Regions from separate parts of the Sphingomonas sp. SL1004 genome, predicted to be linked through region 2. Evidence: riboswitches for the same ligand, from Rfam matches in the RefSeq annotation. Region 2 holds a riboswitch; the other holds the start of a gene.
The links. Region 2 has a riboswitch for cobalamin ahead of cobW (cobalamin biosynthesis protein CobW). Riboswitches for the same ligand answer to the same signal wherever they lie in the genome.
Positions count from the first base shown of each region.

Region 1 (10,716 bases), 2.6 Mb from region 2:
TCTTTGATGACGCACCGCAACACGGTCCGCGCCCCCTGCCGTTGTTCCTATCCGTGCTGCGCAGCGAGACTGCAGCATCGCCCGAACGGATGGCCCGCGCGCTAGCCGGATTGCGCGCATACCAGTCGGCACCGCGAGAGAAACGGCCCGATCCGATGCCTGCGATCCACCGCGCCGGCCGCGTGTCGTTGCGCGATTACGGTGGCAGCGGACGCCCCGTGGTGTTCGTCCCGTCGCTGATAAACCCACCCGACATCCTCGATCATTCCGCGGAGACTTCGCTGTTGCGGTGGATCGCCGGACAGGGCTTTCACGCATGGCTGATCGACTGGGGATCGCCCGGCAGCGAGGACCGCGACCTCGATCTGGCGCTGCATGTCGAGCGCTTGCTGGTGCCGCTGCTCCAGGCGTTCGACGAACCGCCGGTCATCGTTGGCTACTGCCTCGGCGGCACGCTCGCGCTCGGTGCCGCCGCCATCATGCCCGTTGCGGGCGTCGCGGCGATCGCCGCACCCTGGCACTTCGCCGGCTATGGCGAAGGTCGCCCCGCCCTCGCCGCGACATGGGCCGCAGTAAGACCGGCGGCGGAAATGCTCGGCCTGTTACCGATGGAAGTGCTCCAGGCCGGCTTCTGGCAACTCGACCCGACACGTACGATCGCCAAATACGAAGCGTTCGCCGACCTCGCCCCCGACAGTGATGCGGCCCGCGCGTTCGTCCGACTCGAGGATTGGGCGAACGCAGGCGCCCCCCTTCCCTACGCCGCTGCCGCCTCGTTGTTCGAGGACTGCATCGCCAGCGACCTCCCCGGCAAAGGGCAATGGACGATCGCCGGCACGCCGGTCGATCCGCTCGCCCTCGCCTGCCCCACGGTCGAGTTCGTCTCGCTCAGCGACCGCATCGTCCCCGCCGCCACCGCGATCGGCCTCGCGGACCGCCGCGATCTCGGCGCAGGGCATGTCGGCATGATCGTCGGCCGGTCCGCCCGCGCGCGCCTCTGGGAACCGCTGGCCAACTGGATCGCCGCGCTCGACTGACCTACATGGGGTCCAAACATAGAGGATCCCGCCATGACCGACCTGAACTCGAACGACGTCGTCATCACCGCCGCCAAGCGCACCCCCGTCGGCAGCTTCCTCGGCGCATTCGCCACCACGCCCGCACACGAACTCGGCCGCATCGCGATCGAAGCCGCGCTCGAACAGGCAGGCGTCGCCGGCGAGGACGTCTCCGAAGTGATCCTCGGCCAGGTCCTCACCGCAGCCCAGGGCCAGAACCCCGCCCGCCAGGCCTCGATGGCCGCTGGCGTGCCCAAGGAAATCCCGGCATGGGGCGTCAACCAAGTCTGCGGCTCGGGCCTCCGCGCGGTCGCACTCGCGGCACAGGCGATCCAGACCGGTGACGCGACCATCGTCGTCGCGGGCGGCCAGGAATCGATGTCGCTCTCCGCGCACGCGCAGTCGATCCGCGGTGGCCAAAAGATGGGCAATCTCAGCCTCGTCGACACGATGGTCAGCGACGGCCTGACCGACGTCTTCAACGGCTATCACATGGGCATCACCGCCGAGAACCTCGCCGAGCAATACCAGGTCACGCGCGGCGAGCAGGACGCGTTCTCGGTCGCCTCGCAGAACAAGGCCGAGGCCGCGCGCGGCTCGGGCCGCTTCAAGGACGAGATCGCACTGGTCACGATCAAGGGCCGCAAGGGCGACACCATCGTTGCCGACGACGAATATATCCGGGCCGGCGCGACGATCGAGAGCGTCTCGGGCGTGAAGCCCGCGTTCAAGAAGGACGGCACGGTAACGGCCGCCAACGCGAGCGGCCTCAACGACGGCGCCGCCGCGCTGGTGATGATGCGCCGCGACGAGGCCGAACGCCGCGGCTCGACCATTCTGGCCACGATCAAGAGCTGGGCCTCGGCCGGCGTCGATCCGTCGGTGATGGGCATCGGCCCCGTCCCCGCCACCCGGCGCGCGCTCGAGAAGGCCGGGTGGACACTAGCCGACCTCGACCTGATCGAAGCCAACGAAGCCTTCGCCGCGCAAGCTTTGTCGGTCGGCAAGGAACTCGGCTGGGATGCGTCGAAGGTCAACGTCAACGGCGGCGCGATCGCGATCGGCCACCCCATCGGCGCCAGCGGCGCGCGCGTCCTGACGACACTGATCTACGAGATGCAGAAGCGCGATGCGAAGAAGGGGCTGGCGACGCTCTGCATCGGCGGCGGCATGGGCATCGCGATGTGCATCGAGCGGTAACGTTCACTCCTTTACCGGTCGCTCGCCACGAAGCGGCCGGTCAGGACCATGACCGGGAGTAGCGCGCGCCCATCCCGGTCAGCAGTTCATATTGCGACATCCCCGACAACGCGGCGGCGTCGGGCAGGGCGAAATCGAGCGCGATCCATGCGCCTTCCTGGATAGCCGCGACCGCAGTCACATCGACCGCGAGCAGGTCCATCGATACCCGGCCGATCACCGGCACGAGCTGACCGTCGATCGACGCCTTGCCGCGATCCGAGAACCCGCGGAAATAGCCGTCCGCATACCCCAGGCTGATGATCGCAACCTCGGTGTCGCGGGGGGCCGTCCAGGTCGCATTGTAGCCGACGGTATCGCCGGTCACGACGCGACGACGCTGGAGGATCTGCGCTTCGGGAGTTACGACGGATTGGATCGCTCCGGTCAGTTCGCCGCGGGGAATCCCGCCGTACAGCGCCAATCCGGGCCGGGTAAGATCGAATGCATAGCCTTCCAGCGCGATACCGGCGGAGTTGGCGAGGCTCATTCGTCTTGCCGATGTCTGCCCGGCAAGTGCGGCGAATGCAGCACGCTGGCGTTCGTTCATCGCCACATCCTCATCCGCGCACGCCAGATGACTCATCAGCGTTTCGATCGCGAGGCCATCGAGCAGGCCATCGGCGATGTCGTCCGCCGACACGCCTAGGCGGTTCATGCCGGTGTCGACCATGACGTCGCAGGCACCGCCGCCTGCCGCCTTCCAGCGTGCGACCTGCGTGGGCGTGCTGAGCACGGGCCGGGCGAAGCCGGTGGCCGCGGCAGGCATGTCGTCTTCGCGGACGCCGTGAAGGACCGACACGGTCAAGCCCAGTGGCGCGAGTTCGGCGGCTTCGCGCCAGTTGGAGACGAAAAAGTCCCGGCACCCCGCCCCCGCCAGCCGACGTGCGACTTCTGCCGCGCCCAGGCCGTAGCCGTTCGCCTTCACTGCCGCACCGCATGCAGCCGTGCCGCTCATGCGGTCGAGCGTGCGCCAATTCTGGACAAGGGCGTCGCCATCGAGGCGCAGGCGGAGGGGAGCGGGTATGTCGATCACCCGGCGCGGGATAGTGCCGCGGGCGCGGCGCGTCGACCGTCTATGCCGCGTGAGCTCGTTATGAATCGATGCGCCCGACCGGCACGAGCAGGCGTCGACCATCGTCTTCGAGAGGAGCAACGCGGACGCCGAACACCCGCGCCAGCGTCTCCGCGGTCATAACCTCAGCGACCGTGCCGGAGGCGACGACGCGACCGTCCGCGATCAGCAGCGCATCGTCCGCCGCGCGCTGGGCCTGGACGAGGTCGTGCAGAACGATCGCGACCCCCGCCCCGCCTGCCGCGTAGGCACGCAGACGCGCGAGCAGGTCGATCTGGTGCGAGGGATCGAGGCTGGCGAGCGGCTCGTCGGCGAGCAGCCAGCGCGGTTCGCCCGCCAGCACGCGCGCGAGCAGGACGCGCGCGCGCTCGCCGCCGGAGAGTTCGCCGACCGGGCGATCCGCGAGGTGCGTGGTCTCGGTATCGTGCATCGCCCGCTCCATCGCGGCCAGATCGGCAGGCGACGGCGCTGCATGGGCGCCAAGGTGCGGCAGGCGGCCGAGCGCTACGACATCACGTGCGACGATGTTCCAGTGCACCGTCGCGTCCTGCGGGAGGTAGCCGATCGCACGTGCGCGGGCGCGCGGGTCCATCGCCGCCACGTCCTGCGTATCGAGCCGGACGCTTCCTCCGCCGCGAGCGACGAGTGCCGCGGCGGCTTTGACCAGCGTGCTCTTGCCAGCGCCGTTAGGGCCGAGGATCGCGGTGACGCGGCCGGGGCGCAGGTGCGCGGACACGTCCTGGAGGACAGTGCGCTTGCCGAGCTTCACGCTCAGTGCATCAATGATCAGATCCACGCGCGGCCCCGTTCCTTGACCAGTAACCCGAGAAAGAACGGCGCCCCGATCAGCGCCATCGCGACACCGAGCCGGACTTCGCCTGCGCCGGGTGCGAGGCGAACGAGACTGTCCGCGGCGAGGACCAACGCTGCGCCACCAAGCGCGGAGGGCAGCAAGAGCGCTCCCGGTCGGTGACCGAAGACGGGCCGCAACAGATGCGGCACGACGAGGCCGACGAAGCCGATCACGCCGGTGACTGCGACACCCGCGCCGATGACGAGTCCGGTGCCGAGCACGACCAGCCAGCGCACCCGGCCCATCCGCACGCCCAGCGACCGCGCCGCCGCCTCGCCCAGCGACAGCGCATCGAGCGAGCGACCGGTGAACATGAGCAGGACCGCGCCGAGCAGCATCGGCGGCAAGGCCAGCTTGATGTCGTCCCAGCCGCGATCGGTCAGCGCGCCCATGATCCAGTCGATCACCTCGGCGACCGCATAGGGGTTCGGCGCGATCGAGATCAGGAACGCGGTCAGCGCACCGGCGAGGCTGGCGAGCACGGTGCCGGCGAGGATGAAGGTGATCGCGCTCGGCGACCGCCACGTCAGCGCGGCGAGCAGCGCCACCGCCCCCCCTGCCCCCAGCATCGCGGCTGCAAAGATCGCAGGCCCGGGGCCAATCCCGAAGAGTATCGCGGCGACCGCCCCCAGCGCTGCGACCGACGACACGCCCACGACCGCAGGATCTGCGAGCGGGTTGCGGAGATACCCCTGCAATACCGCGCCCGACAGCCCGAGCGTCGCGCCGAGCGCGAGCCCCAGCACGGCGCGCGGCAGGCGGAGTTCGAGGATGATCCACCAGCGCGGATCGGTCGAGAACCAGGTGTCGAGCGGCACCCAGACTTTCCCGCACCCGAGCGACAGTCCGAACAGCACGACCACCAGGACGGCCAATACGGCAAGTTTGAGCGCGCGGGTCATCACAGGACCGCCGCAAGCATACCGACCACTGCCGCCACCCCGGCGAAGGCCGGGGCCCAATTGGGGGACGAACGTGACGGCGTGCAGCACTCGGTTATTGCCGCCATTCCAATTGGGCCCCGGCCTTCGCCGGGGTGGTTTGGGTATGGGTATCGCATCACAGCGCCGCCCGGATCGCGGCGAGGCGTTCAAGCGCGGGCGGAATGGTCGGCCCGCCACAGTTGATCAGGACGCGCGGGAAGACGGCTTGCGGCGTGTTCGGCAGCAGCCGGTGGCGCAGTGCCGTGCCCCGACCGACGCGTTCCGACGCGATCACCACCGCAGGCGGACGCGTCACGATCGTCTCGGCGGACACCGTGCCGGTATGCGTCAGGCCGTAAGTCGCGGCAGCGTTGCGGAAGCCGACGCGCGTCATCATCTCGTTCAGCAACGTGCTCCCCCCGGTCGCCAGGTCTCCGCTGATATAAAGCAAGGCGCTCGGCACCCCGCCATCCTTGCGGCTCCATCGCGCCACCGCACGATCGATATCCGCATTGATCCGCGCGCCGCCCGCAGGTGCACCGACGGCATCGGCAATCTGCGTGACCTGCGCCTGGCTTTCCGCAATCGAGTCCGGAATGCCGAGCAGCAGCGTCTTCAACCCGGCCCGCGCGTACGCCGCCTGGGTAGCAGGCGGCGTATAGGTGCTGGCGATGACGAGATCGGGATGCAGCGCGATCACCTCCTCGGCAGTCCCCGCGGTCGCACGAAAACGGCCCGCGACGTCGAGCGGAATCGAGGTCGCGGCCGGATCCTGCGAATACCGGCTGATCGCGGCGATCCGCGAGGCCGGCAGGATCCGGACCAGCACCGAATCCACGCACGGGTTGGTCGAGACGATCCCCCCGCCTCCGCTCGGTGGTGCTGCACATCCGCCGAGCAGCAGGGCGGCGAGGATTGCCCCCGACCTCATTTCAGGCGCAACCGCACGCCGCCATACGCCGCACGGCCATAGGTGCCGTAGCCCGTGACCGTCTGATAACTCGCGTCGGTGACGTTATCGACACGACCGTAGATCGCGAACCGCTCACCGATCGGGAACTCCGCACGGACGCTGCCGATCGCATAGCCGTCGATCCGCGTCGTGTTGCCGGCATCGTTGAAGCTGTCGTCGACCAGCGACACGGTGCCGCCGACCGAGAGCCCGAACCCGAACCGGTAATCGGCGTTGACGCTGGCGGTCTGCCGCGGGCGACGCGCGAGTTCGTTGCCGTAATTCGCGCCGATCGAGCGGTTCTCGGTGTGGATGTAGCTGTAGTTGGCGGTGAGCGTCAGCGCATCGACCGGACGCAACGCCAGCGTGAACTCGACTCCGTCCGCCTCGGCGCGCGCGATGTTCTGGTAGGTGTACGTCTCCAGATCGAAATCGATCTGGTTGCGCGTGCGGCGGTTGAAATAGGTCACGCCGACGCGGGCCCGGTCGCCGAGGAACGCCTGCTCGACGCCGATATCGAAATTGCGTGCCGTCTCCGGGTCCAGATCGCGGTCACCATATTCGGAGAAGAGCTGGTACAGCGTCGGCGCCTTGAACCCTTCACCATAGCTTGCGCGGACGGTGGTGCCGGTCCGCAGCGCCAGCGCCGCGTTCGCGCCGAACGTCGTGTGGTTGCCGAAATCCTCGTGATCGTCGTTGCGGACGCCGCCGGTGATCGTGAGGATGTCGAGCGGCTTGACGATCAACTGGCCGTAAACGCTGGTGATTCCGGTATCGGCATAGGTGAAGCCGTCATTGTAACGGCTGTTCTCGCGCTCCACGCCGGCGACGACGCGGACCTGGTCGAGCGGGCGAAAGTCGCCTTGGTATTCGTAGCGCTCGCTACGGCCGCGACCGATGAACGACGGGTCCGCGCCGAACGCCGGCTCGTAATTGTCGCGGTCGATGTCGGCGATCGTGAACGCGACCCGGTTGTTGAACCGTCCGTCGGCGAAGTTCGCGTGCAGCCCCGCATAGCCGTAAAGCTCCTGCGTCTTGCTATAGTCGGCGGTGTCGGCAAGCACATAGTCGGGCGCCGGGAAGCCATCCAGTTCGCCCCGGCTGTCCGCGAAATACCCGCGCAGGTCGAGGCCGATCCCTGGCGCGAACTCGACGCCGAGCCGTCCGGTCGCGCCATATTGACGATACCCGTCCCGCTCCGTCCCGTCAGCGGCCGATGAAATCCCGTCGGTCTTCAGATACCCGCCGGTCAGCGATCCCGACACTGGCCCGGTCTTCCCCAACACGCCTGCGCTCGCGAACACGCTGTCGGCATAGCCATATTCGGCGTTGGCGCGCGCCTGCAAACCCTCGCTCGGTGCGGCGGTGATGATGTTGACGACGCCGCCGATCGCCTGGCTGCCCCAAGGCACCGAGTTCGGTCCGCGCAACACTTCGATCCGCTCGACCGAACTCGACAGGAGATTGCCGAAATCGAAGCCGCCGCCGGTCGACGACGGATCGTTGACCCGCACGCCGTCGATCACCACCAACGTCTGGTCGGACTCGGCACCGCGGATCCGCACACCGGTCAAAGCACCCAGCGTGCCGTTGCGCGTCACGGTAACACCCGGCGTGGTCGCGAGCAGGTCTGACACGACGACGGTCTGGCGGCGCTCGATCTCGGCGCGGTCGATCACGGTCACCGCCTGGCCGACTTCGCTCGCGGGTTGCGCGACGCGGGTCGCGGTGACGACGACTTCGGGCGCGTCGCTGTCGGGGATGTCCTGCGCATAGGCCGGCGATGCGATCAGCGCGGCGCTCAGGAGAAGGAGAAATTTCGTCATGGGTTACGTCCTGAAAAGCCGCTCGCGACCATTCGCGAAACGGCAGACGTCTCTCACTCGAGGGAACTCCATTTGACCGGAGCGCTCGTCCGCGCCGGAGCACCCGCCCGCGCAGTGGATCGACCGTGAGGGGCAGGTCTCCTGGCTTCCGGGTCATCGCCTCCACCCCGCCTTCCCAGATCGAAACCCAGTGGCGTAATCGGGGTGGCCGCTTTCCGGTCACAGTTGCGGGGACAGCGCCGGCCTTGCGGATTTGGGTCCTGACGACCTGCCCGCGCACCGACTTCCCTTTTGATCCCGTCGCCGGGAACCCTTCACGCGCTCGGCATTAGTCGCACGCCATGCACGGGTCAACGCGTGCCGGTTCAGCGGATCCCGTAGCGCAACCCGACCCAGATCGTCCGCGGTGTCGCGCGTTCGACGATGTTCGCCCCGCTGATCCCCGCCTCGACCCGCTCGTTGAACAAATTCTCGCCGCGCAGTTCGGCGACCAGCGATCGCATGATCGGCAGCGCGGCATACGCATCCAGCGTCGTCGCCGGATCGAGTACGCGCGTATTCTGGTCGTCGTCATATTGCTGGCCGATGTGCCGCACGGTCAGCGACAGCGCGGCCGCGTCGTGCCGCCAGTCGACGGTCCCCGACACCTGATCGCGCGGCGTCTGTGCCGGTCGCAAACCATCGAGCGCAGCCGTGATTCCCGATCCCTCGACCTTCGAGTTGGTATGCGACCACGACGCCTGTACGCCGAAGGCGCCGGGTCGATACGACGCATCCAGCTCGAACCCATGCGCTCGGATCGCATCGAGGTTCTGGCGCACGCGGTAGGTCGTCACCCCCGGCAACACCTGCGTCGGACTGGTCGTCGTGACGTTGGCGATCGCATCCTTCAGCCGGTTGTAGAAATAGGTCGCTGCGATGCTCACCCCCGGCGCCGGCGTCAGCGTGATGCCGCCCTCGACCCCGGTCAGTCGCTCCGGCGACAACAGCGCATTCGCCGCGGTCGCATCGTTACCGACGCGGAACGGGCGATACAGTTCATTGAGCGTCGGCAACCGCCACCCGCGATAGCCGGCGGCGCGCAATGTGATCGCGTCGAGCGGCTTGTACGCCACGCCCGCCCGCCCGGTTGTCTCGCTGCCGTTGCGGTCCGCGTAGCGCAGATTGGTCAGTGCCACGCCGGTCGCCAGCGGACGTTCGGACAGATAGCCGCCATCGATCGACCACCAGTCGACCCGCCCGCCGAGGCTGAAGGTGAAGTCGCCTGCGACCAGGCTGCCATCGGCGAACACGCCGGTCGTCGTCGTGCTCCCCCCCGCTTCGCGCCGCCGCGTCGGGACCGCGTTCACGAACGTATAGAGCTCCTGTGTCTTGCCGCTGACGTCGCGGATATCCGCGCCGAGGCGCAACGTGATGCTCTCGCCCAAGGGCGGCGCAATCTCGACGCGTCCGCCCAGCCCGGTGGCCGGCGTATTATACTGGTTCAGCGACTGGATCGCGGTCGTCCGCGCGGCATTGATGCTGTTGAAGCTGCTCGCGAACGCGCGCGTCTGCAGATAGGCGAGCGCGGAATACGCCCAGTTCCCGCGCCCGATCAGGCGGATGCTGGCGTCGGCGCCTCCGCTCTTGTTGTCGGTAAAGTCGCTGCCGCGGTCGCGCTTGTCGGTGAACGCGCTCGCATTCATCTGCAATTCGGTCTTCGCGCCGATCCCGACGACGGTCCGCAGCGCACCCGACGCCTGTTCGTACGGGGCTGGTCGATCAACGATCCCGCGGCTTTCCTCGACGGTCGGCGTAAAGCCGTCACCGCGTGCATAGGCCCCTGACAAGGTGGCGAATCCCGATCCACGGACCAGCGCCGCAGAGCCCTGCGCGTCGACCGAGTCACGGCTGCCATAGGCGACGCTGCCCTGGAACGGGGTCAGTTGATCGGGCGTCGCGCTTTCCAGCTCGACCGTCCCGGCCAAGGCTCCCGGCCCCTGATACCCGCTGCCGCCGCCGCGCGTGACGCGGATGCGGCCGAGCCGCCCCGTCGCATACGCCGGAAACGCGACCCATCCGCCGAACGGATCCGCCTGCGGGACGCCATCGAAGATCAGCAGCGCGCGGCTCGACGCGTTACCACCAATGCCGCGCAGCGAAATGCCTTGGCTGGTCGGGTTGGCACTGCGCGAATCCGAGCGACGGAACTGCTGCAGGCCGGCGACGTCGGCGAGGATGCTTTCCAGCCGATTGCTCGCATTCGCCTGGATCCGGTCGCGCTCGATCGTGACGACGTCGTATGCGCGGTCGCCTGGCGCCGCCTCGAGCCCGCGACCAGTGACGACGATGTCGGGAGTCATCTCCGGGGCTGGCGCGCCGATCGACTGGGCAAAAGCCGGACCCGACGAAAGAAGTGCGAGGGCCAAGGCGGGAAGCGAGGTGCGTATCATCGGCGCCGCATGGCAGGATTCCGCGGCAGGACAAGCCCGGACGCTTGGCGCGACATCGTTTTCGAACACTCCGCACATCGTCGACAGTCGCGGTCGGTGTCTATCGATCGGCGCGTGCCATCGACCATCGCACGGCAAAATGTCGTGATGGACGATGCGCGTCGCCTTCTCGGTCGAAACGCAAGCCCGCTTCTAGCCTGGTCGCCGGACGAGAGGATCGCGGCCTGACTCCTTGTACGACGTGGCACTTGATCGGTACCGGGAATCGCGACGCCCGTTGCGGCGTACCACCGATGCGGGCCGACGCAGGCGCGCATCACGACGCATGGCCGAAGGAGGTACCGAAACGCGGCCTAGC
Region 1 covers NZ_JBYMUX010000001.1:3,724,584-3,735,299, reverse strand. The annotation lists gene AC3D24_RS17080 (alpha/beta hydrolase) at 1-1,037, shown strand, start outside; gene AC3D24_RS17075 (acetyl-CoA C-acetyltransferase) at 1,071-2,258, shown strand; gene alr (alanine racemase) at 2,299-3,324, opposite strand; gene AC3D24_RS17065 (ABC transporter ATP-binding protein) at 3,392-4,168, opposite strand; gene AC3D24_RS17060 (FecCD family ABC transporter permease) at 4,159-5,127, opposite strand; gene AC3D24_RS17055 (ABC transporter substrate-binding protein) at 5,285-6,079, opposite strand; gene AC3D24_RS17050 (TonB-dependent receptor plug domain-containing protein) at 6,076-7,926, opposite strand; cobalamin riboswitch at 8,041-8,256, opposite strand; gene AC3D24_RS17045 (TonB-dependent receptor) at 8,292-10,358, opposite strand.
Region 1: linked by a shared signal. The riboswitch ahead of AC3D24_RS17050 (TonB-dependent receptor plug domain-containing protein) and the one ahead of cobW (cobalamin biosynthesis protein CobW) in region 2 are both predicted to bind cobalamin.

Region 2 (10,716 bases):
CGATCTGGAAGACGGGGACGTTGGCGGCGTCGAGCGGCGTGGTATCGGTGGCGCCGCGTGCGGAAAAGGCGGTGGCGTTGACGATCGCGGCGGGGCTCAGGGCTTCGACCCAGCGGGTTAGCCAGCCGGCTGCGTCGGGCGCTTTCAATGAGGGAGCAAACAGGCCGAGGACGTCGAAACCTCGCGCGGTCAGTTCCGCGTGGAGCGCTTCGATCGGATGCAGGTCGGCAGCGGTGAGGTAGGAACGGTAGAAGACGATCAGCACGCGGGGGCGGTCCGCGCTGAGCGCAAATACGGCCGGGCAGGTCACGCCGTCACGCGGTTCCCAGCCGCCAACATCGGCGATCGCGCGGACGCCGGTGACGGGCCCCGCGTAACAGCCTGACGCGAGCGCGAACTGGGCCAGCGCCGCTTGGGCCGCGACCGCGCCGCCGGTGTCGCAAAGGTTCGCCAAGCGGCGGAGTGTGGAGAGCGGGATCGTCGAGGCGGCGCCCAGTCGCGTGTCGATGCGACCGTCTGCGGCGAGGACGGCTAGCGCAATACCCTTCTCCCGCGCGAGGCTTTCGACTTGTTGCAGACCATAGCTCCAGTACGACCGCCCGCCGATCAGCCGGATCAGGATGCCCTTCGCGCTGGATAAAGTCTGCTCAATGTAGGTGTCGACCGACAGCGGATGCTGGAGCGCGGTCAGGTTCGCGAGGCGTAGCGACGGCAATCGGCTTCCGGTCGCGTCCGCACGTCTCCAGCCCGCGGCGAATGCGCCGAGGTCGCCGTCGGAGAAGGACAGGACGACGAGGTCCGCAGGCGTTTGAGCGAGGTCCTGCGGGACCGCGCTTTCCTCCAGCCCGTGGGTCTCGCGGAAGACGACGTGCATCGTGGGCCTCAGCCGTCCAGCGCGGCCTTGATGCGGGCCTCGTCGATTCGGTCGTGCTCGGCGATGACCACGAGTTGCGTGCGACGCGGTTCGTCGGCGCGCCACGGGCGGTCGTACTGCGTGCGTACGCGCGCGCCGACGGCCTGGACGAGCAGGCGCATCGGCTTGCCGGTGACTGCCGCGTAGCCCTTCACGCGGAGGATGTCGGCGCTGCGGGCGAGTGCCTCGATCTTTGCGGTGAGGTCGGCGGGGTCAGCAATCTCGCCGAGCTCGACGACGACGCTGTCGAAATCGTCATGCTCGTGATCGTCCTCGCCATCGTGATGCGAGGGGCGGCTGGCGATGTCGTCCTCGGCGGCGGCGTTGAGGCCCAGGATCACGCCCGGATCGATCACGCCGTCGGTGAGGTCGATCACCGGGAGCGGCCGCGCGGACTCGGCGGCGATCACCGCGCGCGCCTTGGCGACGCCTTCGGGGCCGGCGAGATCGACCTTGGTCAGGAGAACGAGATCGGCGCAGGCGAGCTGGTCCTCGAACACTTCCGACAAAGGCGTCTCGTGATCGACGCTCGGGTCGGCGGCGCGCTGGGCGTTGAGCGCAGCGACGTCAGGCGCGAACCGCCCGGCGGCGACGGCCTCGGCATCGGCAAGCGCGATGACGCCGTCGACGGTGATGCGCGAACGGATCGCAGGCCAGTCGAACGCCTTCAACAGCGGCTTGGGCAGCGCAAGGCCGGACGTCTCGATCAGGATGTGGTCGGGGCGAGGGTCGAGTGCGAGCAGCGTCTCGACGGTCGGGATAAAGTCGTCGGCGACGGTGCAGCAGATGCAGCCATTGGCGAGCTCCACCACGTTCTCCGCGGGGCAGTCGGGGATCGCGCAGCCCTTGAGGATGTCGCCGTCGATGCCGAGCGTGCCGAATTCGTTGACGACGACGGCGAGACGGCGGCCGTTCGCGTTGCGGATCAGATGGCTGATCAGTGTCGTCTTGCCCGCTCCGAGGAAGCCGGTGACGATTGTTACGGGGACTTTGGCGAGATCCGACATTCTTATTCTCCTTCGAGCACACGCACGCACGGCTTCGTAGCCGCACGCGTTCGTCGCTCAGACGGAGTACCGTGCCGCGACCATCCCCTGGATCATGGCAAGAGCGACCGTTGCGCTGGCAGGTCTCCTGGCTCGCGGGTCGAGGCTCGACGTACGCCTTCCCAGGTTATTACCCAGTGGCTGCCCTTTAAAACGAAGGGCGTGTGCGTCTCGCTCACCGCTTACAGTTGCAGGGACAGCCGCGGCATTGGGAGGGCATCCCCCCGCACCGCATTCCCATTCAAGCCCTTTGGGGCACCGGCGCGATCTGTGAGGTTCGGTCCAACCGACCCTCGCGAAGGCGGCCTAAAGGAATTTGCGCCAAGCCGCTAGCTATCCGTTCACGACTTCGATCTCGTCGAAGTGTTTCCAGCGGTAGATCGCAAAGCTCAGCACCCAGCAGAGCACGAACAGGCCGATGATCGCAAAGCCGAGGCCGTTGAAATTCTCGCCGAGCGCCGCGGCGACGTCCCATACGCCGCCCGTGAGTTCGAGCTTCGTGCCGAGCAACGCGAGCGTCTCGATCCCGCCGATCGCGATCGCGCCGATCGCGGAGATCAACGTGATGGTGATGTTGTAATAGAGTTTGCGGATCGGCTTCACGAACGCCCATTCATACGCACCGAGCATGACGACACCGTCCGCGGTATCGACCAGCGCCATGCCGGTCGCGAACAGCACCGGTAGAACGAGCACGGTGCCGATCGACAGGCCGTCGGCGGCTTGGCTCGCGGACAGGCCAAGGATCGCAACCTCGGTGGCCGTGTCGAACCCCAGCCCGAAGAGGAAGCCGAGCGGCGCCATGTGCCAGCTCCGCGTGACCAGTCGGAACATCGGCCGGAACAGCCGCGCGAGCAGGCCGCGATTGCCGAGCAGCAGTTCCAGGTCCTCCTCGACATAGGTGCCGCCACCGCGGACATGGCCGAAGGTACGCCAGACCGAGCGCAGGATGATCAGGTTCATCGCCGCGATCGTGAACAGAAAGACGGCGGAGATGACGGTCGCGATGACGCCGCCGACTTGTTTGAACGCCTCGAACTGCGACAGCGCGCTGGCGGTAACCGCGATTGCGACAGCGGCGATCAGCACGATGCCCGAGTGGCCGATCGCGAACCAGAAGCCGACCGCGATCGGGCGCTGGCCGTCCTGCATGAGTTTGCGCGTTACGTTGTCGATCGCGGCGATGTGGTCCGCGTCGACCGCGTGGCGCAGGCCAAGACCCCAAGCGAGCAGCGCGGTGCCCAGCATCAGCGGTTGCGCGTGGAACAGCGAGAAGGCCCAGCCCCACGCGGCGATGTTGGCAATGACCAGGCATGCGAACATCCAGCCGATCCGCTTACGGGTGGCGGCGCGCGTCGGTCTCTCGACCGGTCTATCTAGCGTCGCAGTCGTCATGCAGAACTCCCCGGCGTCCGACGAGGACGGGGGCCTGCCGCGAGCGGCCGCGACACGCGAAGACCGGACGCCATGAGCGGCCGACGCGCGTCGCCGTGCGGCCCCTGCCGCGCGTGTCGTCGCTCAGACGGCGTTCACCGTGCCTCGGCCACCCCCTGGACCGGGACAAGAGCGACCAGACGCCGGCAGGTCTCCTGGCTCACGGGTCAAAGCTCCACGCCACGCCTTCCCAGATCATCGATCCAGTGGCTGCCCTTCGCGCGTGAAGGGCCCGTGCGTTTCGCTCACCGCTTACAGTTGCAGGGACAGCCGCGGCATTGGAAGGAACCCTTCCGCACCGCATTCCCAATCAAGCCCTTTCGGGCACCGACGCGATCATGGCGAGGAACCGGCGAACCGATCTCTCGTCGGCCTGGGTAGTGTCGTTCGCGGACGATGCCAATCGATCTTCGTCAGGCGACCGCGTTTCGAATGTCGTCGGTCCGCATGCGACCATGGCCGAGCAGCGCGGCGTGATAGGCGATCGGAGGTTTGCCGTGCGCGGTATCGGCGATCGTCAGCCACGCCATCGCCTCGGCGACGCGGGAGGCAGGTTCGAGCGGGATGCGCGCGAGTTCGACGTCGAACGGCGCGAAATAGGCGGGTTCGCCCTGCCATTCGATCAGGCGTTCTCGGGCTTGGTCGATCGACCAGCCGTGGAGGTGAATACCGATGTCGACCAGCGCGCGAGTGACGCGGAACAGGAGCCAGTGGACGTGGCCGAGTGCATCATGGGGATCGGTATAGGCGCCGCTCTTTTCGGCGAGTTGCTCGGCGTAGATGCTCCACCCTTCGACGAACGCGGAGGCATAGTCGATCCGGAGCGGGTGGGGCGGGGCGGGTCCCTCCAGGCCGAGCTGGATCATGTGGCCGGGGAGCAGTTCGTGCGCGACGACGCTGGGGAGAGTCCAGCGCGGGCGGCGGCGGATGTCCTTGATGTCTACGACATAAGCGCCGGGATGGGACGGAGTCGGGACTTCGCGGTAGCCGGCGCGGCCGCTGGCGATCTCGAGCGCGGACAGAGGGCGAGCGGCGGCGTTGATGCACCACGGCGGGAGTTGACCGAACGCTGCCGTGATGTGGATGCGGGCCGTGGCTAGCACGCGGTTCATGTCGGCGACCGCTTCGGCGCGGCCGGCGTCGGTGTCGGGATAGAGGAAGCGGTCGTCGCGCCAGAGTTTGGTGTAGCGGTCTGCGATTCTGCCCTTGGGGGCGCCGATCTGGTCGAACAGGTGGGTCGCGCGGGCTTGGAGGTGGTTCAGTTCGGCGAATAGTCGACGTTCGGCATAGGCTGGCGTCATGGTGCCGAGCGAGCGCCGGAAGACGAGTGCGTACCAGTCCGCACCGCCGGGGAGCCGGCCGACACCGGGGGCGGAGGGGGCGGTGTCTCGCAGGCTTTCCAGCGTGGAGATCTGGCGATCGATCGCGGGGTTTGATGAGGCGGTGCGGAGGGCTTCGATCGTGCGATCGAGGGATAGGCGGGGGAGGATTATGCCGGCGTCTGCATCGGTTTGGATGGCAGCGGTGTCTGCATCGACCTTGGCGTTATCGAGGCGCGCGGCCTTCCACGCGCCGGTGGTCGGCGTGACGCGATACGGGCTCCGTCCGGTGCGGCCGAACACGGACCGTCCGATGGCGGCGTCGATCGTGAGACCGGCGCGGGCGGTGGTCAGGTCGAGCCGTTCGCCGGGTTGCAGGCCCTCTTCGTTGAAGGGGGCTAGCAGGTGGAGCGCTTCGTCTGGGTCGGTTGCAGCGGCGGTGTCCAGGGCTTGGCGCAGGGACGTGGTGGATTGGGCGCGGGCGGTTGTGGGGAGGAAGGCTGATGACGCCAAGCCGACGAGTACGTTTCTGCGGGTCGGAGTCATCTTGCACCTCTCCGTTCGCCTAGAGTGAACGGCTCCCCCTTGGATACGTGTGCTTCGACTTCGCTCAGCACGAACGGGGTGGGGGCGAGCCCAGTCTGGACGGGGGAGGGACTCGGGATTGGCGCGGTCCAGCTATGAACGGGGTTGGTCCCCGCACCCGTCAAAAATCCGTCGGTCAATCCCGCGCAGGCGGGAACCCATACTGGCTGGCTTTTCGGCGTGATCGCCGACGTTAGAGTATCTGGGTCCCCGCCTGCGCGGGGATGACGATGGGTAGATGTCGGTGTGGAATAACCATCGACGGGGTTCGGGGCAGGGTTCTGGTGAGGTGTCATCGGGCACCCGTCATCGAGGTAACGGAACGAGGTTGTTGGCCTGGGTGATCTCGGGCTCGTCTCCGGTGAGCGCGACGTGGACGGCGAGCGTTGCGGGATCGACGCGAGCCGGGATCGCCAGCTTCACGGTCGTGGTTTTCGGCCGGAGGTCGATCGGGGCGGCGAGCGGCGGGATGGTCGTGGTCGCCAGCACTTTGCCCGTCGGGTCGACCAGATTCGCGTGGCCACCCTTCGCGTCCTTCGCGCCGAGGCTGTGGACGGTGACCTCGACGTTGCGGCCCTTCACAGCGACGTCGTCCAGGCCGATGCCGAGGTCTGCGCGCGCGTCTACCGGGGTGCCCGCCTCGACCAAGGCGAAGTCGAGCACCGTCGTCCCCGGCGCGAACGTCACGTCCGTCCCCGCGCTGCGTTCCAGCGCAATCGTCTGCACGCCGCCGATCGGCGCGAGCGTCTTGCCGCCGTCGGCGCTGCTCGAGGCCTGCATCGACCAGCGGCCTGCGGTGACGGTCCAGGTCGACATCGTCGCGCGCTGGGCTTGATCGGTGGTGTTGTAGGCGATCACGCGGAACCTGGTCGGCGTGGCGCCGGGCAGCAGGATCGCGACGCGCTCGGCTGCGCCGGGTTCGGCGAAGCGCCAGCTTACCGTGTTGCCGGGCCAGCTCTGGTTGCGGCGCAGCGCGATGCCGCCGAGGCGTTCGCGTTGCAGGATCTCGTTCGGCTGGTCGACGCGGTCGCTCCACCAATGGCCCTCGGTGTACATGTCCATGTGCTGCGACTTGTCGGCGATCGCGTCGGCGTGAAGCGCTTCCAGGGGCGCGGTGTCGCCGGTTGCGGCCCAGGCAGTGTAGCGGGCGAACGGGTCTTCGGACTTGCTGGCCGCGAGCTTGCTGCGGGCGGCAGCGCCACCGGGAAGTGCATCGAAGGCGTTCTCGTTGAACTCGGCCAGCGCGCCGGGGCCGGCCTTGGCGAGGCGGGCTTCGATCGGGCGCACGTATTTCGCGTCGCCGGTGTAGCGCCACGCCGCCCAGGTCGCCTGGAGCGACGTGGTGATGCCGCCGCCGTCGCCGACGCGCTCGGCATCGGTGCGCCAGTTGATCTCGTTGGGATAGCTCCAGCTGCCGTCCGGGGCCTGTTTGCCGTGTGCCATCCAGCCGTCGATCACGCCGGTGACGAGCCCGCGGGCGAGCGGGTTGGCGTTGTAGAGGCCGACCAGCATCGGGCCGTGCATGACGGTGAAGGCATAGGGTTTCTGCCATTCCCATGCGCCCTCGCGGTACATCTTTCGCCCGCCATACCAGTTGCTGGCGAAGTGCATGTGGCCGGCCGGGTTCTTGAGGATCACGGTCTGGAGGGCACGCGTATTGTCCATCAGGCGCTCGACGGCCTTGGGCTCGCCCCAGTTGAGATACAGGCGTTCGGCGTTGCTGTTCAGGCCCTCTTCGTAGGCGTGGAGTTCGTCGGCGGTGATGTAGCCGAGGCCGTTGACGATCATGCCGTTCTTGTAGACCGCGTCCGACAGCGCGCGGAGCGAGGCATTGATCTTGTCGGGCTCGACACCCATCAGCGCGAGACCGGGCCATTGCTGAGTCAGGTCGGTATCGTCGGAGATGCCGCCGCCGAAGTCACCGTAGGGGACCTGACGTTCGTCGATCCACCAGGTGACGAACTGGCGGACGCGCTTCAGGTCCTCGAGTTGGCGAAAGACCCATAGGGGCACGCCTGCGGGGGCGATCGGCTGAACGAAGGCGGGCAGGTTTTCGGGGCGATAATTTATGTCGGCCCAATAGGCGCGGGCGCGCGCGTTGTCGGGATCGACGCGGAGCAGGTCGGAGATGTCAGCGAACAGGCGCTGGTAGAGGCCGGCGCGCTTCGACGCGGTGTGTTCCTCGACGAGGAAGCCCCAATTGTCTTTTACCTGCGCGAGACGGTCGGCGATGTGTTCGGGGAGGGCGGCGGTGCGGGGCTTGAAGACGAGGCGGATCTTGGCGCCGTTCAGCGCGGCGGCGTCGAAGTCTGGGGCGGCACTGGCGATCGTCAGGTAGAGGCTGTCGTTGGGGAGGATGCGGTCGCGGAGGTCGAGCCAGAGCGTGCGCGCTTCGTTGGGGCGGACCGAGACGGAGAGGTCGATCATGTCGCGGCCGGGCCAGATCGGGTCCTTCACGCGGATGTTGAGGGGGATCAGACCGGCGGCGTTGGGCTTGGCCTTCAGCGCGGGGATGTCGATCGCGATGCCGTCGAGGCCGTCGTTGAGGTTCTGCCAGCCGTAATCGAACGCGCGGGCGAGCGGGCGGTCTGGGAGCGCGTCGCCGAAGCTGGCCGGGATCAGGATGTGGACGATCGGGGCGGCATTGTCGCGGCGGACGGGGGCGCCGGATGCGCCGCCGGTGCCTGCGCCGACTGCGGCTTTGAGGCCGGCGGAGGGCATGGCGACGACGGTGCTGCGCTCGTCCGGGGCGAAGCGGCCGGCGATGTAGGCGTTGAGGGGGGCGAGTGCGGCGAGGTTGGGGGAGGCTGCCGCATCTACGGTGTAGGAGAGCTTGAAGCTTCCCGCGGGTTCTGCGCCTGCGCCGATGTCATAGGCCCAGAGCTCCTGGATCGGCTGCTCCTGCATCGTGTTCGTGAAGCTGAGCGTACCGCCAATACGGGGGGCGAACTGGTCGACGCTGCGGACCACGCCTTGCGGGCGGGTGGCGATCCGGGCGGTCGTGCCGGCGTCGCTCCAGTCGAGCCGGCCGTACGCGGCGCCGCGGATCTCGACGCGGTTGACGCGTTCGTTCGGCGGGATCGTCAGGTCATAGCGCTTGCCGCCTTCGACATAGGTGTTCCAGTCGGGCAGCTCGAAATAATCGTCGCGGCCGGGCAGGCGCGAGCGGTTGTAGACGCCGGGCCAAGTCGTCTCGGCGATGCCGTCGACGCCTTTCCACATCCATTGCTTGAGATCCTTCGCGTCGGCGAACTCAACTTTTCGGACGCGGGTGACGGCGGCGTCGAGCACGGGTGGGGCTGACTTGTCCCAGCCGTAGCGGTGCAGCCATGCGGTTCGTTTGGCGACGGGGTCGGATGCGGGCGCGGGGGATGGTTCGCGCTTGTCGGCGAGCGCTGCGACGTCGGTGGCGGGGAGCAGGTGGTCGTAGACGCGGATCTCGTCGAGATCGGAGCCGCGCATGAAATTGTAGCGACTCTGGACCTGGTGCGGGGACATGACGCGCCCGGCGAGGCCGAACTGGTCGAGGCCGCTGTCGAGGTCGGCCTTCTGGTCCTTGCGCGCGACCAGCTTGCCGTTCACGTAGAGTTGCACGCCGACCGTCTCGTCCCAGGCGAAGGCGATGTGCGACCAGGCTTCGGCGGCGGGGGCTTGGGGGATCGTCCAGGAGACGCGGATGCGGGAGAGGTTCGCGTCGGTGACGAAGGCGTCGAAGCCGTGGCCGTTCCAGTCGATCCGCAGGAACGCCATGTCCCAGCTCGAATGGTCGGCGAACCCGGTACGGAAGATCACGAAAGGCGCCTCCCCAACCGGTGTCCGTGACCGCCAGAAGAAGGCGAGCGTACCGCGGTCGGCGCGAATGTTACCGGGGGCTTTCCACGCGACGTAACCGTCGTCGGCCCAGCGCGCGGCACCGCCGATCGCGCCGTCCGGGGTGATGTCGACGCCGCTGCGGAAATTGGGGACGGGGTCGCCTGTTGCGTAGTCGGCGGTGAGGCTTTTGTCGGCGGAGGCGCGGAACAGGAGGCCGGTCGCGTCCTGCGCTTGCGCCGGAGCGATGCTGGCAACAGCGAGTGCCAGAACGGACGCCGTGGTGAAACGCTTCACTGTTCTCTCCTTGGGCCAATCGGCATTAAGCGATTTGGCGAAGTGTTCGTCGTCCTAAGCTTGTTCTCCCGCGAAGGCGCCAGCCCAGACTGGGCTCCCGCTTTCGCGGGAGAACAAGAAGGCGGGGCAACCTCAGCCAGCGTCCACTCTCGCCAGCCTCGGCGAGAGCAGATGCACGACGGTGATCGCGATCAGATACGTGCTGCCGGCGACCGCGAAGATCAAGGTGTAGCTACCCGTGGTCTGCAGGACATAGCCGGTGAATTTGGCCATCATCATGCCCCCGATCGCGCCGACCGTACCGCCGATCCCGACTACCGAACCCACCGCACCGCGTGGAAACATGTCCGAGGGGATCGTGTAGAGGTTCGCCGAGAACGCCTGGTGCGCCGCCGTCGCCAGCCCAACGATCCCGACCGCGAGCCAGAGATTGTCAACATATTGCGCGAAGAAGATCGGCATTACCAGGAACGCGCAGGCCAGCATGGTGACCTTCCGCGCGAAGTTGGCGGTGTGGCCGCGCTTCATCAGTTTCGACGAGGACCAGCCGCCCGCGACGCTGCCGAGATCGGACAGCAGGTAGATCGCGACGAGTGGCGGACCGAAGCTCTTGAGATCGAGATGATAGGTCTTGGCGAGGAAATCGGGCGTCCAGAACAGGAACAGCCACCAGATCGGATCGATCAGGAACTTGCCCAGCGCGTAGGCCCAGGTCTCGCGGTAGCCGAGCAGCTTGAGCCAGCCGATCTTCTTCGCCGGATCCGCCGGATCGCTCTCGATATGCGCGAGTTCGGCGGGGGAAAGCTTGGCGACTTCGCGCGGGCGACGATAGATCGCGATCCAGGCGACCAGCCAGATCAGGCTGATCGCGCCGGTGATGATGAACGCCATCCGCCAGCCGAACGCGATCGTGATGATCGGCACGATCAGCGGCGTGATGACCGCGCCGATGTTCGCGCCGGCGTTGAACACGCCGGTCGCGAACGCGCGTTCCTTGGCGGGAAACCATTCGGAGACGGCCTTGATACCTGCCGGGAAGTTGCCCGCCTCGCCAAGACCGAGCACCACGCGAGCCGCCGAGAACTGGAACGCGTTGCCGGCGAACCCGCAGAGCGTGTGGCCGAGCGTCCAGATCACGAACGCCACCGAATAGCCGATCCGCGCCCCAAGCACGTCGACGATCCGGCCGAAGCTCAGATAGCCGATCGCATAGGCGGCCTGGAACCAGAAGATGACGTCGGCATAGGTGGTCTCGTTCCAGCCGAGTTCGGCCGAGATGGTCGGTTTCAGCACGCCGATCATCTGCCGGTCG
Region 2 covers NZ_JBYMUX010000001.1:1,102,921-1,113,636, reverse strand. The annotation lists gene cobN (cobaltochelatase subunit CobN) at 1-874, opposite strand, end outside; gene cobW (cobalamin biosynthesis protein CobW) at 883-1,920, opposite strand; cobalamin riboswitch at 2,021-2,237, opposite strand; gene AC3D24_RS04935 (HoxN/HupN/NixA family nickel/cobalt transporter) at 2,293-3,354, opposite strand; cobalamin riboswitch at 3,522-3,740, opposite strand; gene AC3D24_RS04930 (DUF885 family protein) at 3,807-5,258, opposite strand; gene AC3D24_RS04925 (LamG-like jellyroll fold domain-containing protein) at 5,604-9,404, opposite strand; gene AC3D24_RS04920 (MFS transporter) at 9,537-10,716, opposite strand, start outside.